3 regions of the Lysinibacillus sp. NPDC097195 genome follow, and region 2 is predicted to be linked to each of the others. Evidence: riboswitches for the same ligand, from Rfam matches in the RefSeq annotation. Region 2 holds a riboswitch; each other region holds the start of a gene.
What was found. A riboswitch is a leader RNA that binds a small molecule or an ion and turns the genes downstream of it on or off. The one in region 2 is predicted to bind S-adenosylmethionine.
Positions count from the first base shown of each region.

Region 1: another riboswitch for S-adenosylmethionine. It lies ahead of metA (homoserine O-acetyltransferase MetA); the one in region 2 lies ahead of ACIQXI_RS19150 (cyclase family protein).
Region 3: another riboswitch for S-adenosylmethionine. It lies ahead of ACIQXI_RS16330 (O-acetylhomoserine aminocarboxypropyltransferase/cysteine synthase family protein); the one in region 2 lies ahead of ACIQXI_RS19150 (cyclase family protein).

Region 1 is NZ_JBIWDP010000001.1:1,184,458-1,189,948, reverse strand. Features, by position in the region: gene panF (sodium/pantothenate symporter) at 1-1,266, shown strand, start outside; gene ACIQXI_RS06105 (nucleotide excision repair endonuclease) at 1,357-1,728, opposite strand; SAM riboswitch class I at 1,979-2,087, shown strand; gene metA (homoserine O-acetyltransferase MetA) at 2,187-3,122, shown strand; gene ACIQXI_RS06095 (GerAB/ArcD/ProY family transporter) at 3,203-4,795, opposite strand; gene ACIQXI_RS06090 (hypothetical protein) at 4,819-5,052, opposite strand; gene ACIQXI_RS06085 (Ger(x)C family spore germination protein) at 5,059-5,491, opposite strand, start outside.
Region 2 is NZ_JBIWDP010000005.1:175,527-181,017, forward strand. Features, by position in the region: gene ACIQXI_RS19130 (methyltransferase domain-containing protein) at 17-622, opposite strand; gene ACIQXI_RS19135 (VOC family protein) at 685-1,128, opposite strand; gene ACIQXI_RS19140 (YuzC family spore coat inner layer protein) at 1,258-1,683, shown strand; gene ACIQXI_RS19145 (DUF1540 domain-containing protein) at 1,823-1,981, opposite strand; SAM riboswitch class I at 2,379-2,480, shown strand; gene ACIQXI_RS19150 (cyclase family protein) at 2,712-3,449, shown strand; gene ACIQXI_RS19155 (DedA family protein) at 3,491-4,087, opposite strand; gene ACIQXI_RS19160 (Cof-type HAD-IIB family hydrolase) at 4,282-5,055, opposite strand; gene ACIQXI_RS19165 (DUF2225 domain-containing protein) at 5,458-5,491, shown strand, end outside.
Region 3 is NZ_JBIWDP010000003.1:225,421-230,911, forward strand. Features, by position in the region: gene ACIQXI_RS16320 (homoserine dehydrogenase) at 1-577, opposite strand, end outside; gene ACIQXI_RS16325 (hypothetical protein) at 998-1,384, opposite strand; gene ACIQXI_RS16330 (O-acetylhomoserine aminocarboxypropyltransferase/cysteine synthase family protein) at 1,733-3,034, opposite strand; SAM riboswitch class I at 3,149-3,263, opposite strand; gene ACIQXI_RS16335 (glycerol-3-phosphate acyltransferase) at 3,422-4,063, shown strand; gene scpC (succinyl-CoA:acetate CoA-transferase ScpC) at 4,301-5,491, opposite strand, start outside.

The sequences.
Region 1 (5,491 bases), on a different contig from region 2:
AGTAGCTTTATTGGAGGTCCAGGTGTCGCTTATAACAAAGGGCTTGGCTGGGTGCTATTAGCAATGGCGCAACTACCGGCAGGTTACTTTGTGTTAATGATTTTAGGCAAGAAATTTGCCATTATTGCTCGCCGTTATCAAGCAATTACATTAATTGATTTTTTACGTGAGCGCTATAAAAGTCATGTTATTGTAATTTTAGCTGCCATTAGTATTATTGTCTTTTTATTTTCTGCAATGATGGCACAGTGGGTCGGGGGAGCACGCTTAATTGAATCGTTAACAGGTTTAAATTATACAGTGGCACTCTTTATATTTGCTGCTTCGGTATTAATTTATGTCATTATCGGTGGCTTCCGAGCGGTGGCATTAACCGACACAGTACAAGGTTCCATAATGGTTATTGGAACGGTTATATTACTCATTGGGACAATCGTTGCAGGTGGGGGAATTGATCAAATTATGACATCCCTTGTTGCAGAAAATCCAAAATTAGTGACGCCATTTGGTGCAGAGGGTGAATTAACACCTTTATATGTCTCTACATTTTGGATTTTAATTGGGGTTGGTGTCGTTGGGCTTCCACAAATAGCCGTTCGTGCGATGAGCTATAAAGATTCTAAAAGTATGCATTTAGCCATAATAATTGGCACCATTGCTATAGGGACGATTATGTTCGGCATGCATTTGATTGGTGTGCTAGCCCGTCCAGTAATTCCTGGTATCGAAATTGGCGATAAAGTGATGCCGCTCTTAACACTAAAAGTTTTACCGCCATTTTTAGCAGGCATTGTACTAGCAGCACCAATGGCAGCGACAATGTCAACGGTAAATGCATTACTTATGTTAGTTAGTTCAACAGTCGTGAAGGATATTTATTTAAATTACGTGAAACCAACGGCTAATGACGGAGAAATTAAACGTGCTAGCTTTATTGTCACGACAGTAATTGGCTTGGCTGTTGTTGTTTTTGCGTTAAATCCACCAGATTTATTAGTTTGGCTTAATTTATTTGCCTTTGGTGGTCTAGAAGCGGTCTTTATTTGGTCAGTCGTCCTAGGTTTGTATTGGAAAAAGGCTAATAAATACGGTGCAATTGCGTCTATGATAACAGGCATGACATTCTACATTATCATTGATCGCTTTTATCCAACAATCTTTGGCATGCATACGGTGACAATACCGATCATAGCATCCTTAGTAATCTTTGTTATCGTCAGTTTATTAACGGCCAATAAATTTAAGGATGAAGATTTATTTATCTAAATGCTAAGCACCTTGAGTGATACAACACTCGGGGTGTTTTTCTTTAAATAAAAAAAACCGCTAGCAAGTTATATGCTAACGGCGTTCATTTTAATAAAATACTTTATCAAGATTATATTTTGCACGGAATGTGTTAATCGCATATGTTTCGTAAATTTCACGTTCCATTGGATCATCAATTTCGTACACTTCAATTTTGAAAATTTCATCACGGTATTTTTTCATCGGTGATACATTATCTTCAAAATGCTTTTTAATACGTTGACGGATTTTACGAGCTTTCCCTACAAATAAAAGTTCATTTTTTTCGTTGTAGAATAAGAAAATACCGCCTTTTTCACGCGTGATTTTATGGAAATCAATAAAACCATGGAAAGGTGGAATTTCTACATCCCCTGGTTTTAATACTTGCTCGCGTTGGCGAATTACTAAGTCTGGTTTTGGGAGTTCAATTTTAATCAAAATACTCACGTTCCTCTCTGTTACTAAAGGTATATGTTAACATAATACCTTCATGATTACCATTAAGATTTAATTGTTTCATTATTTTGCTTCTATGCTTTTTATTATAAGGCATAAAATAAACGATATGAAGTAATAAAGTTATACTAGTGTTCAACAAGTAATAGGCTTTCATTCATTTAATCACAAAATATTCTATGTATTATTGAAATTCTTAATTGTTCATGATACAATTCTGTTTAATTGAATAATCTTATCAAGAGAAGCTGAGGGATTTGGCCCTATGACGCTTCAGCAACCTCTAACATTGTTAGAAAGGTGCTAATTCCACCAAAGGATTTTCCTTTGAGAGATAAGAGTGAACGTGATAATAATCCTTCTCATTCTTGCTCTTATGGAATGAGGGGGATTTTTTAATTTTACATAGAGAGATAAATTAAAGAAAAGGGGAATACAACATGCCAATTAATATTCCGAAAAACTTACCAGCTGGAGAACATTTACGCGAGGAAAAAATATTCGTAATGGAGGAAGACCGTGCAAAAACACAACAAATTCGTCCATTAAACATTTTAATTTTTAATTTAATGCCTGAAAAAGAAAAAACAGAGTTACAACTGCTACGATTGCTGGGGAATACCCCGTTACAAGTAAATATTACTTTTTTAAATACAGCGACACATGAATCAAAAAATGTGAGTAAATCACATTTACAGCTATTTTATTCGACATTTAAAGAAATTCGCCATCGTCGCTTTGATGGGATGATTATTACAGGTGCACCTGTAGAAAAAATGGCATTTGAAGAAGTGAATTATTGGGAAGAAATTTCGGAAATAATGGATTGGTCTGCGAAAAATGTTACATCTGTCTTGCATATTTGTTGGGGTGCGCAAGCTGCATTATATCATCATTATGGTATTGGCAAATTTGAATTACCAGAAAAATGTTCTGGTGTATATTCACATGTAATTACAGATTTAACGGTTGATCTTGTTCGCGGCTTTAGTGATTTATTTACAGCACCACATTCGCGCTATACATCGGTTTCAATCGACGAAGTACGCAATCACCCTGCATTGCGATTATTATCCTACTCAGAAGATGCTGGCGTATTTATTGTTCAGTCAAAGGATAATAAGAACATTATGATTACGGGTCACCTAGAATATGATGCAACAACTTTAGCTGATGAATATGGTCGTGATGTAGCAAAAGGGATTGATATTGCGGTGCCAGTTAACTATTTCCCGAATGATGACCCTACAAAAGAGCCGATTAATACCTGGCGCGCACATACCCATTTATTATTTTCGAATTGGCTTAACTACTATGTGTACCAAGAAACGCCATATGAATGGGATTTTGTAGACGAAATCGAATATCATATTTAAGATGGCACGATTTTTAATATAGTAAAAAAGACTCCAGTTTCTCAAGCGTTATTTGAGAAACCGGAGTCTTTATTTTTAACTTATTGCAAGTCTGTTGTCTTAGGATTGTTTGTTTTTTCAGGTGTAGTTTGTTCTTTAGGTTCCTCGGGTTTAGCCTGTTTTTTAGGTTCCTCGGGTTTAGCCTGTTCTTTAGGTTCCTCGGGTGTAGCCTGTTCTTTAGGTTCCTCAGGTGTAGGTTGTTCTTTAGGTACCTCAGGTGTAGTTTGTTCTTTAGGTACCTCAGGTGTAGTTTGTTCTTTAGGTTCCTCAGGTGTAGGTTGTTCTTTAGGTACCTCAGGTGTAGCCTGTTCTTTAGGTACCTCAGGTGTAGTTTGTTCTTTAGGTACCTCAGGTGTAGTTTGTTCTTTAGGTTCCTCGGGTGTAGCCTGTTCTTTAGGTTCCTCAGGTTTAGTTTGTTCTTTAGGTTCCTCGGGTGTAGCTTGTTCTTTAGGTTCCTCGGGGATAGCCTGTTCTTTAGGTTCTTGCGGTTTTATCTGCACTTTCGCTTCTTGTGAATTACTTGATGTATTTTGCTGATTTTGAGCATTTTTTATGTTGCGTATTTTAGCGACAATTAGAAGTAATATAGCTAGTAAAACAGTGAAGACAGCAGAATACAATGGCCAAATTTTTTGATTATAATTATTAGAGTGAACGATATTTGGATGGGCGATTTGTGCTAGTGCAATCATACACATGCCTAATGGTAATATAAATGGGCGAGAGTCTTTAATTTTGAGTACGTGTCCTAACCCAATGACAGTGGCATAAAAATAGATAAATGTTCGGATATAAATAGATATAATCCACATGATAGCCATAATAATTTCGATACGCTCAAAAAAATTACCGATAGAAATTCTTTGTGCTAGTGCATAGCTAGGAAATGTTTCAATGGAAGTATTCGTTGGCCCAATCACAAGTGTTGATAAGGCGATAATAATGATTAATACGCCCCCTCCAATTATGGTACCAATATAAAAGCCTTTTTGTGCTGATTTGATAACATTGACACTTGAAGGAAAAAACATGAGTAAGACGACAAGTGGAAATGAAAAAATACTCATAAAAGTTAATGTGCTAATTAATAATGGTTTTGTCTTTGTTTCAAAAATAGGTTGAATGTTTTCTATATTAATTTGTGGTGAAATACAAATCATAAATACAATGAAAATGAACATAAATATCGGAAATAGTAGTTCCGCAGAGCGTGCAAATACTTCAATGCCTAAATACGAGGCAAAGACAATAATAATCGTAAATAAAACAGCAAAGGATAAAGTTGGTGTCTCCGGCATAATTTCTGTTTGCATAAAACTACCGATAAAGTATAATAATTCACTCGCTGAAAAAAAGGTTAAAGATAGAAAACCTAGTGAGGTAAGTGTACCAAAGTATTTACCAAAAATTTTATTGTTAGCTTCGATAAATGATTTATCGGGCGTTTGATTTCCTAAAGTTATAAAGAGCTTAACTAATAATAAGCTTAAAAGTACACCAAGTGTTGCACCAATCCACGCATCTTGATGAAGTGCCTTTGTAATACTCGCAGGTACAATTAAAATGGCCGTTCCAATTGAATACAGAAGGGTAATGATTGTAAATTGTCTAGAGCTAATTATCTGTTTTTCCATCGTACACTACCCTTTCTGTTCAATTATTGTAAAAGTGAAAGTAAAAAGTTTCTAATAGGTGTAAAAATAAATGTAATGAAATCTAATGGGCTAGGGATATTCTTCTTTAAGCCAATCGCAATATTTAATACCGCTCCTATTGTCAGTATTAATGAAAAAACGACTATCGTTTTTTTTTCGCCCTTTTTCTTCAAAGGGGGAATGACTATATAAGCAATGATGAAAGTAACAATGATGATAGTAAGGGAAATAAACATCGAGAATTACTCCTTTGATTTATACAATAATGAATTTTGTATCGTTCCTAATCCTTGAGTCGTTACATGCACTTCGATGTTGACGGTTACATCTGGATAGATTGTTGACCATTCTTTTTTCATTTTTTTCCATTTTTGCGGATCTGCACGATGGAGTGCTTCACCAAATCCTAAAATATCGAGCTGATAATCTTGTTGAATAATTTTTAATGTTTTTTCCGTTTGTTCTTTAATTTTTTCTTCCGTCTTTTTATTAATTTTTTGAATGGCGTTGTCAGCTGTTAAATTCATGTCACAATTCACTTCGCCGATATTTTGTGTAATATCTATTGTTATCTTAATTTTAGGTTGACTATTTTTAAAAGTCCCTTTTATTTTAGAGGACGATTTTGTAATTTCTGTTGATAGATCGCCTCCTTTAGGGCAAGCGAGTACTTCT
Region 2 (5,491 bases):
AAAATCAGCTATGTTTTCATCCCCTTTTAACAGCGACTAATTTATTCGCTGCATGACAGTGCCGAATATTATTGTCATGTTGATCCTCAAATTGATAGGAACGATAATAGGCAATTGACCACTGCTGATATAAATCTTTAATTTCACCTTCTTTACATATCCCTTTGACAAATGGAGCTAAATCTTCTGGAATAGCTACTTCGTCTGTAAATACGGTAATAATATTGATACCATCTTGCTTTGTATGAGATTGCATTAACTGAATAAGTCGATGCCAATCTTGTCGTTCTAAAAAATGAAATAAGCCATGGGATATAATACAATCATAGGTGTTATTAAACTCATATGTCGTAATATCTTGAACATCTGCATGTAAGTTATGTAATTGGTGCAACGCTTTGTATCGATTAATTTTGGCAATCCCAGCCTCTGATATATCAACGGCTTCCACCTCAAATCCAAGCTGTGCTAAATACACTGCATGCCTACCATCACCACATCCAATATCTAAAATGCGTGCACCCGCTTGTAATCTTTGGGCCCATTCAACGACTTCCTCGCTTGGGTTACCAAAAGCGTAATGTGTATCTGCTAAGTAATCTTGCTCCCAAAACGGCTTCACTCTACCATCTCCTCGATTAATAACATGCTTTGACAGTAACTTTATCAAAGCATGCTGACTATCTAGTTCTTAATAATTAGCATATCATTTTTATCAAATTCCCACATATCTCCATGCGCAACTTCCCAATAAAAACCGTTGGGATCTTGGAAATAGCCGCTATAGCCTCCCCAAAATACAGTTTCAGGCGCCTTTACTATGTTTGCACCTGCATTTTTAGCTAATAAAAATACTTCATCCACTTCTTCCTTAGACTTCCCATTATAGGCGAGTGTGATGCCATTAAAGCCCGTGCCTACTGTTGGTGGATTCGCTTCATTGATGTCCTTAACTAATCGCTCTATTGGAAATAGCGAAATTTTTGTACCGCCATTATTAAAAAAAATCACATCAGGGTTGGATTCATCTCCATAAACCACTACCTCAAAGCCAAGCCCATCACGATAAAACGCTAGTGATTCAACCATATTTTTCACACCTAATGTAATTAAATTTAAACGATTCATCCGAAAACCTCCAATTCTAAAGTGTCTAATACTTATTCTACTATTATCATTGAATTCCCTTTTATCCCTATATATACAACACAAATCCGTATGCCGCTACATAAGATACACTAAGCTATTAGACTATAGATGGGAGGAATTTCGCTGTATTACAATTCTTATCCGTATTACGTTTATACAAACCAATATCCAAATTGGAGCAATGTAAATCCGCCTTCACCGTATCATTTCCCTAGACAGCTTGCGATGCCTACATCTCCTACAACCCCCGCTCAGTATCCGCCAATTAATACACTGAAGTTTAAGACGTCCGCTAAGCAAATCCAGCCCATTATGCAACAAGCTCAATTACTGACAGAGAAAATTGAAGGGTCTGAACAATTTGCACATGATCTTAAAAATGCCGCTCAACTTTCCAAACAAGATGAGGTCGAAAAACTGATTTCCTCTGCCGGTGTGACGACGAAATTTGAAGCAAAATATACACCTGACAATATTCGTATTGTCTTAAAAGAAGGTGGATGCTGTAGTATAGCCGTCACGTTGTATTGGTGATGGAAAAGAGCCTTCTACTAAACTTGAAAACTATATTGGTTATACTAGAACATTCAGTATTAATGCCAAAGCAAAAAAGTGTTAGATTGATTGTCATCAATCTAACACTTTTTTGCTTAAGTCTCGGCTTCTACCGTCATTAATGCTCTTCAGGTGTAAACGTTTTGCATCCTGTCTCTTCACTATTGGATGCACGCTGACCGTTTTGACTAACAACGAAAATAGCCTCTGCAGTACATTTATTTCCTGAACCCCAATACGTGCAGTTATTGACTTCACATAGAATCTGTTGTGCCATCGTATCACACCCCCTCAAATCTATTTATAATAATTCTAAATAATCATATAAAACAATTCAATAATCAAGAGATAAATCAGTGTTATTTAACTATCCATTTGAAAATAATACAAAAAAACTATATTATCTGAATTATTTGTTTTCTCAAAAACTTTGTATTAATTTGCTGTTTTTTTATCTTATTTGATATGTACGACTAAATTTATACATCAAATTAGCTTATGCCTCGTTTTGAAAGAACAAAAAACTATAACGTAAAATATGAGAGAATCCAGTTATATCGCAATCTATATCCGAGTTGTAATTTTTATAACCATGCACTCCTATCGAACTTGTAAACTATTTTAAATTATGCTAAAGTATTTCTTATTAATATTTCTGAATATTTATATATTTTTTCTTATCAAGAGAGATGGAGGGATTGGCCCTACGAAGTCTCAGCAACCAGTCTTAGGCATGGTGCTAATTCCAATTGGCGATATTCGCAAAAAGATGAGAAGACAGACTTCAGTAGCATTAGAGTCCTCTTCTACAAGTAGGGCTCTTTTTTTGTTTTTGAACTATCATCACGAGCGTAATGGAGCGGCGGCGACTACAGCGGAAAAACAGAGCATAGTAAAGGAAGCAGCTCGGTGCTCAAAGTAGGCGTTCGCCATGGTGTACCTCTTGCTGTTCGTATTGCATGATGGAATTGTTTCACCACTACTAATAAAGAAAGCAGGGATTTATCATGTCAAATGAACTTTTACAAGCATTACAACTATTAAAATCTAAACAATGGATCGACTTAACACACACATTCGGCCCTAACTCACCCCACTTCTTCATGTTTGAGGATGCAAAATTTGAAACGTTATTTACTCATGATGACGGCTTCCTCGCACAACAATTTACGTTTCCGGGGCAATATGGCACACATATCGACCCACCGATTCATTTCGTTCGGGATACTCGTTATTTAGACGAATTAGCATTAAAAGAACTTGTTCTTCCTCTTATTGTCATTGATAAATCCAAGGAAGCTGAAGCGAATCATGACTTCACATTAAGCGTACAAGATATTTTAGATTTCGAGGCGGAGCATGGAGAAATAGCAGCAGGGACGTTTGTTGCACTGCGTACAGATTGGAGTAAACGTTGGCCTGACAAGGATTTATTCAGTAATAAAGACAAAGATGGTCATAACCATATTCCAGGTTGGGGATTAGAAGCATTACAATTTTTATTTTCAAAACGGAAAATAAGTGCTATCGGCCACGAAACTTTTGACACGGATTCAGCGGCTGATTTTCGCAAAAATGGCAAGTTAGATGGCGAATACTTTGTATTAGATCAGGATACATATCAAATTGAATTAATGACCAACTTAGATAAGCTACCTACAAAAGGAGCTGTTATTTTTAATATTGTGGCAAAGCCAGAGAAAGCATCTGGTTTCCCTGTGCGCTCATTTGCTATTTTGCCTTAATTATAAACAATAAGGTCTGCTTCCAAATGAAGCAGACCTTTTTATTTCATCGTATTTCTTTTTTTAATTATTAAGTAAACAATAACCAGTAGGACTATAAACAGTAGTATTGCATACAGGCTGTATTGAGATAAATACAAGCCAACATAGCGCCATTTATTTCCTAATACTATCCCTAACGTAATGAAGGTAAATGTCCAGATGATAGCACCGGCATAGGCGTAGACAGCAAATTTTTTATAAGGATAATTGTTAATAGCAGCAATATAGGCTGTGATATGCCGTATACCTGGAATAAAGAAGCCAATTAGTAACAGCACAGGACCAATTTTATTAAATAATTTTCTAGTATAATCTATTTTTTGCGTAGTTATATGAATTTTAGGTCCATATTTTTGTAATAACGGTAAGCCAAAACGATAGCCTATATAATAGCTAAGTGTAATGCCCCCCGCAGCGCCCACAGCAGCACTTATTAATGTCGGAATATGTTCTAAGTTTTCACGATAAACACAGTATCCTATGTAAGTTAAAAAAATTTCGTCAGGAAGTGGCAACCCGACAATCCCTCCAACTAGTATCAGTATAATGCCAAAATACCCGTAATGTTCAATTAGAGATTGCACATGATGTACCATGATCTACCCCACCTAAAGCCTAAATTTTTCTATTAGTCCTTACATTAACATAAGCAACTTAAAGTCCATTTATTCTAAAATGATTTTTGCATAGATTTATTCATTATTACATGTATAGTAATATTGTACAATCTTTACAGTTTTATTTTTTGCTAAATTCAGTTATTTACTATGATTCCCTTTATCGTATTTACCTAAATCAGCTGCAGCTTTTGCAGTGCATAGTCAATGCCCTCTTCAGTCGATTTCAGCGTGATCATATCAGCTATATTTTTTAATGCTACGCTACCATTCCCCATTGCAACCCCATATCCAACTTGCTTGAACATCTCAATATCATTATCCCCATCACCAAAAGCAACTGCCTCTTCGGGCCGCAGCTTTAAATGCTTCAGTACGGCTTTAACCGCAATGGATTTTGATACTTCCACTTGTAAAACATTTGTAATCATTGGATGCCATCTTTCAAACTTTAAATGAGGAAATTGTGTAATGTACTTTTTCTCGTCCTGGTTATTTACATATAAACACATTAAATAAACTTGTTTATTTAAAATATTATCATCAATTGGAGGATATTCAGCTATAGATAATGTCTCTTTCATAGCCTGTAGTGTTGCAGGATGATGCACTCCATTCATTGATAATTGATTGGTGAAAAATGACAAGCTATTATAATTGTCATCAGCAAATGCTTTTACACTTTTTACTATATCTTGTGCGATAGTACTAGCATAAATTATTTGGTCCCCATGTTGAACATACGCACCATTCGCCGTAATAAATGTTTCAATACCTAATTCTTGCAAAGTGTGGCACATAGAAAACGGACGCCCCGTCGCAGCTACTAATCGAATGCCTTTATTTTTTAGTTTTTGTAGTGCCTTTTTTGTACTACTTTCAATACAACCATCCTCATAATTAATGAGCGTGCCATCGACATCAAAAAATATAATTTTACAGTCCATTCAATTATAAGCTCCTTTTAGGAAAATATAGGTATCACCCCTTTTTATTGTACTTGATAAATAATAATATTTCTTTCTTGCATTAGCATATTATTGAATAGTAAAAAAATCCTACATATATTATAATAAACCTACTTATAAATTTTCTTAAAAAGAGGGTTCTAGGTCTGTCAGATGTAATTTAATAAAGTAGATTTAAATTATTTAACTTTTACATATAAACCACCGATAAATACTATTGCCAGTATATTTAAGCAAACATTTACCGTCGATAAGGCGTAAACTAAAAACATAGAATAGCTAAAATAGTAAATTTCCATTACATATATTGAACGAGTGTTTTCACTATTTAAATAGAACTAAAGAAATGTAAAAAAACTCGATGCAAAGGAGTTGGTTCATATGGGTTTTAATATTTACTACTACGAAAGTAATG
Region 3 (5,491 bases), on a different contig from region 2:
ATGGATCTGCTTCTGCATAACCTAAGTTCTGTGCCTCTTTAAGGGCTTTTTCAAAAGACCAGCCCTGTGCACGCATTTTCGTTAAAATATAATTGGATGTACCATTTAAAATGCCTTGAATACGACTCACATCATTGACAAGCAAAATATTTTTCATCGTTTTAATCACAGGTACACCACCTGCAGTTGTTGCTTCAAAGCCAACGAATACACCATTAGCCTTTGCCAGCTCTTGCAACTCTAAGCCACGTTTCGCAAACATCACCTTGTTAGCTGTAATAACGTGACATTTATGTTCCACCGCACGCTTTAAATAACCGAAAGCTGGTTCTTCATTGACAATGGCTTCAAATACTACTTGCATACCAGGTTCCGCTAACACCTCATCCATACTCGTTGTCATTAAATGTGCTGTACCTGGAACACGTTCTCGACTAGCATCGGTTACTAAAATTTTTGCTACTTCTAATTCAATGCCTAATTTATGTTTTAGTTCTTCACGTTTTTCATTTAATATATGGTAAATCCCTTGACCAACAGTTCCAAATCCTAAGATCGCTGCCTTTATAGTTGCCATACTAGTTATTCCCTCCAACGTACTTTTCTCCAGTTTTCTATCTATATAAAGTCTGTGCCTACATGCACATATTCAAATAATTCAAAATTCAAATCTAAAGAAAATTGTAACGCAAACAAATACATTGCACAAGAAAAATCTTTCTAGGATGGACATTTGTTTTCCCTAGGCGTGCAAAAGAAATCGGTTTCATTGCCTTTATTATACGTTTTTTTCATAAATCTATAATTTTTGAACAATTATTGACGATTCTTTTAGCTAAAAATGAATTGCCTTTCTTCTATTATATATGTATGAAGATAGTCCTTATAGAATGGCTGTTTTAAAAAGTCTCAATTAATTTAACAAGTCTAGCGTAACATAATAAAAAAACTCATTCCCTATAGCAGTAGAGAATGAGCTAAATAATATAAGGGAAGGTTAACTTGCCTGTAAAAATAAGCGCTCTCGATATTGTGCTAAAACTGACTGCACTAACTTTACTTCTTCTTCTGTAAAGTTTGGTACTGCATAAGTGCGTTCAATTAATTGAAAAGATCCATATTGCAAATAATACTCTGTTGCCGGAAGAACAATATGATCTGAACCGTGAGCTTTATACTCTTCAAAAACTTCTTTTACTATAAATCCTTCTTCTTTAGCATAGATAATTTCATTGAAAGCACTATGTCCAAAAGTTTGTTGCCATTTCATTTCAACTGTCGAAAGTAAGTTTTGAATGGACATGTTGTTCACAAAATGCTGACTTTCATTTAATTCATAAATAAAATATGCAGTTATATTTTGTGCACAATAGACATTTCCCATTTCTAACACTCCTTTTCGATCAGTTTTTTAAGTGGGAGTAACTACTGGCTATGTAGCTACTCCCTTTATTCAAAAGTGGGGGAGCACTTATGAAAACAAATGTTTGTTCGTTTGTGTATTACACGGTTTCACTTTGTTCGAGGTTGGTAGCCGAGCGAACATTTAACTTAATTCCTAGTATATAACATGGTATTCACTAAGTCAATAAAACTTATAAAATTACTTGGTATTAATGAAAGCAATAGCCGAATGAGGCTATGAGTAATGTTGCAACGTTATACGCATTACCAAATGAGGCATTTCGAATGAGAAAATACGTTAACGCTACGACACCATCCATTTCTATTTTTATGCTTCTACTGTTTGTTCAGTAGTTGTTACTTGTGCGATAGCTTGCTCTAAATCTGCAATAATATCCTCTACTGCTTCTAGTCCGATTGATAAGCGAATGAGCGACTCGGAAACGCCAGTTTGGATAAGTTCCTCTGCAGATAATTGTTGATGTGTTGTAGATGCCGGGTGAATAATTAATGATTTGGCATCGCCAACGTTTGCAACGTGTGAAAATAATTTTACGTTGTCTATTAATTGACGCCCTGCTTCACGGCCACCTTTAATGCCAAATGTAAGCACTGAACCGAAGCCATTTTTTAAATATTTCTTCGCTAAATCATGGGAAGCAAAATCCTCTAATCCATTATAATTTACATATTCCACAGATGGGTGGTTACGTAAATACTCTGCAACTGCTAACGCATTTTCATTGTGTTTAGGAATTCGCAAATGAAGCGTTTCTAAACCTTGCAATAAGTTAAATGCAGCATCTGCACTTAATGTTGGTCCAAAGTCACGAAGTAATTGTACACGCAGTTTTGTGGCAAATGCAGCCGCTGCAGTATCAATTCCGTAACGTAAACCATGATAAGACGCATCTGGCTCTGTAAAACCAGGGAATCTTCCCTGAGTCCAATCAAATTTCCCAGCATCTACAACGATGCCACCTAACGTGGTACCATGACCGCCAATCCATTTTGTTGCTGAATGTACAACGATATCTGCACCGAAATCGATTGGTGTTGCTCCGTATGGTGAAGCAAATGTGCTATCAATTATTAACGGCAAACCATTGTCATGCGCAATTGTTGCTACTGCTTCAACATCCAGCACTTTTAAACTCGGGTTGCCATAAATTTCAGCGAACACTGCTTTTGTATTCTCATTGATTGCTGAACGGAAATTTTCAGGATTCGTTTCATCTACGAAAATCGTTTTAATACCGTAGTTTGGTAGTGTATTTGCTAATAAGTTATATGTGCCTCCGTATAAAGAGCTTGCTGCTACGATTTCATCCCCTGCTCCTGCAAGATTTAAAATAGAAAATGCGATTGCTGCTGCACCTGATGAAAGTGCTACTGCTGCTGTACCACCTTCTAATAAAGCGACGCGTTTTTCAAATACATCTACAGTCGGGTTTGTAATACGTGTATAAATATTACCCGCTTCTTCTAATGCGAAAAGACGTTGCGCATGAGCAGTGTCTTTAAATACGAAAGCTGTTGAACGATACACTGGTACTGTTCGAGAACCTGTCACTGGGTCAGGCTCTTGACCACCGTGTAATAGTAATGTTTCTGGTTTGAAATTCGACATGTTTTCTTCCTCCTTAGTGGTTTTGACGATGGTACCGGAGATGAGGAGGATTTATGTGTAGAAAACAAAAACCCTCTTCAGTTAAGAAGAGGGTTGCGGTTGCAAGTTTTCCTCCCCTTATCTGCCAGATCCAAGTAAGAATCTGTAGGAATTAGCACCTTAGCAAGTTCGTCACTCACTGGTTGCCGGGCATCATAGGGCCTATTCCCTCCGCCGCTCTTGATAAGAGTATGTGATTCAATTTCCATCGTTGTTACACAGTATAAACATAGACTTTTTTTCTGTCAACAGTAAAAATTATTTTTTTCTGAAACTTCTGTCTGCTCCATTACGTAATAAGAGCACATATACTATATTAAACTTATAAATTGAAAGGAGCATTTGTTAATGGAAAAAGCCATGATATTTTTTATTATGATTGTTATTGGTTATTTAATTGGCTGCATTCATGGCTCTAAAGTGGCACAATTTTTATCAGGTGTAGATTTAAAAAAGGCTGGGCATGGCAATGCCGGTGCCTCCAATGCAACCCTATCGCTCGGCTGGAAATACGGGGTTTTAGTAGCAGTAATTGATATTGGTAAAGGGGTCCTTGCCGTACTCTGTGCCCTCAACTACCTTGCCACACATGCCTCAAACTATACTGATATACAAATGTGGCTCTTAATTTATACAATGGCTGCTAGTGTTATTTTAGGTCATAATTTCCCTTTTCATATGGGCTTCAAAGGTGGCAAAGGGACAGCATCCATTATTGGCATTTTACTTGCCGTCGATTGGAAAGTCGCGTTAATTGCACTTATATTATTTGTTATTTTATCTTTACTAACAAACTATTTAATCATTGGAGTGCTTGAGTTTTATCTTGCTTTTTGTATGGCGACCTATTTATGGATACCTGGCATTGGCCCAACTATTATTTCAATTCTACTGTTATGCTTAGCACTCATCTTGCATATCGAAAATATCAAAAGGCTACTCAATGGTACCGAACCGAAAGTAACATCTGCCTTTAAAAAATCGTTATGAATTAAGATGGGTGCCAGGCACTAAAACAATTTCCATGCTAGGCATGTATTTATGACCTCCAGTAAAAATCCACGTAGACTCCAGCTTAGAACGCACGCAACGTAAGCGCAGACACCTTGCGCGTTAGCGAGGGTTGCGGCTTACTATGTGCCCGCGGAAAGCATCGCCGTAGTGGACAACAAACGCATAACAAAAAGAGTTAGATTGATAGCACTCAATCTAACTCTTTTTAATATATTATTTAGCAAACGATGGATCTAGCATTGTACCGTTCTTCGCTAAATTCACATGCCAAGAAAGTGCTTTTTCTAAAATATGTGGTGTATGATGTCCACCTGTCGCTTCATTCGCTTCGTTAAAGTACGCCCATAACTGTTCTTTATAATCTGGATGCGCACAGTTATCAATAATACGGCCTACACGCTCTTTAGGTGCTAAGCCTCGTAAATCTGCAACGCCTTGCTCTGTGACGATAATATCGACATCGTGTTCAGTATGGTCTACATGCGAAACCATCGGCACGATACTCGAAATTTTGCCGCCTTTTGCATACGATTTCGTTACAAAAATACCTAATCTTGCATTACGAGCAAAATCACCAGAACCACCAATACCGTTCATCATCTTCGTACCTGAAACATGTGTTGAATTGACATTTCCGTAAATATCCAATTCAAGTGCTGTATTGACCGAAATTAAGCCGAGTCGGCGGATAATTTCAGGATAGTTAGAGATTTCCTGTGGGCGTAATACTAATTTATCAGCATATTTTTCAAAATTCCCATAAACGCGGTTTCCTACTTCTTCAGATAGGGTAATAGAAGTAGCAGATGCAAAGCTTACTTTTCCGGCATCCATTAATTCAAATACTGCATCTTGTAGTACTTCTGAATACACTTCTAAATTCTCAAACTCAGAATCTTTGAAGCCTAGTAATACAGCATTTGCTACTGACCCTACTCCTGATTGTATTGGTCGTAAACTCGTAGTTAAACGACCTACTTTAATTTCTTCACGCAAGAAATTCAGTAGGTGACTTGCCATAATGTCCGTTTCTTCATCTGCAGGGACAATTGTCGATGGCGCATCTAAAATATCTGAAATGACAATGCCTTTTACTTTATCTAAATCTAGTGGAATACCAATTGTGCCAAGACGATCTGACGCTTTTAGCATTGGAATTGGATCGCGTTTACCCTGAGGTCCTGGTACAAATATATCATGCACACCTTCTAATGCATCAAGCTGAGCTACGTTTAGTTCGATGATGACTTGGTCTGCTTCTTGCACGAAAATCGGAGAGTTACCAACTGAAGTTGTAGGAATTAATAAGCCGTCTTCTGTAATGGCAGTAGCTTCAATAATCGCAAAATCAATAGGACCAATAATACCTTGACGTACTAGTTCCGCATTGTGTGATAAATGGGC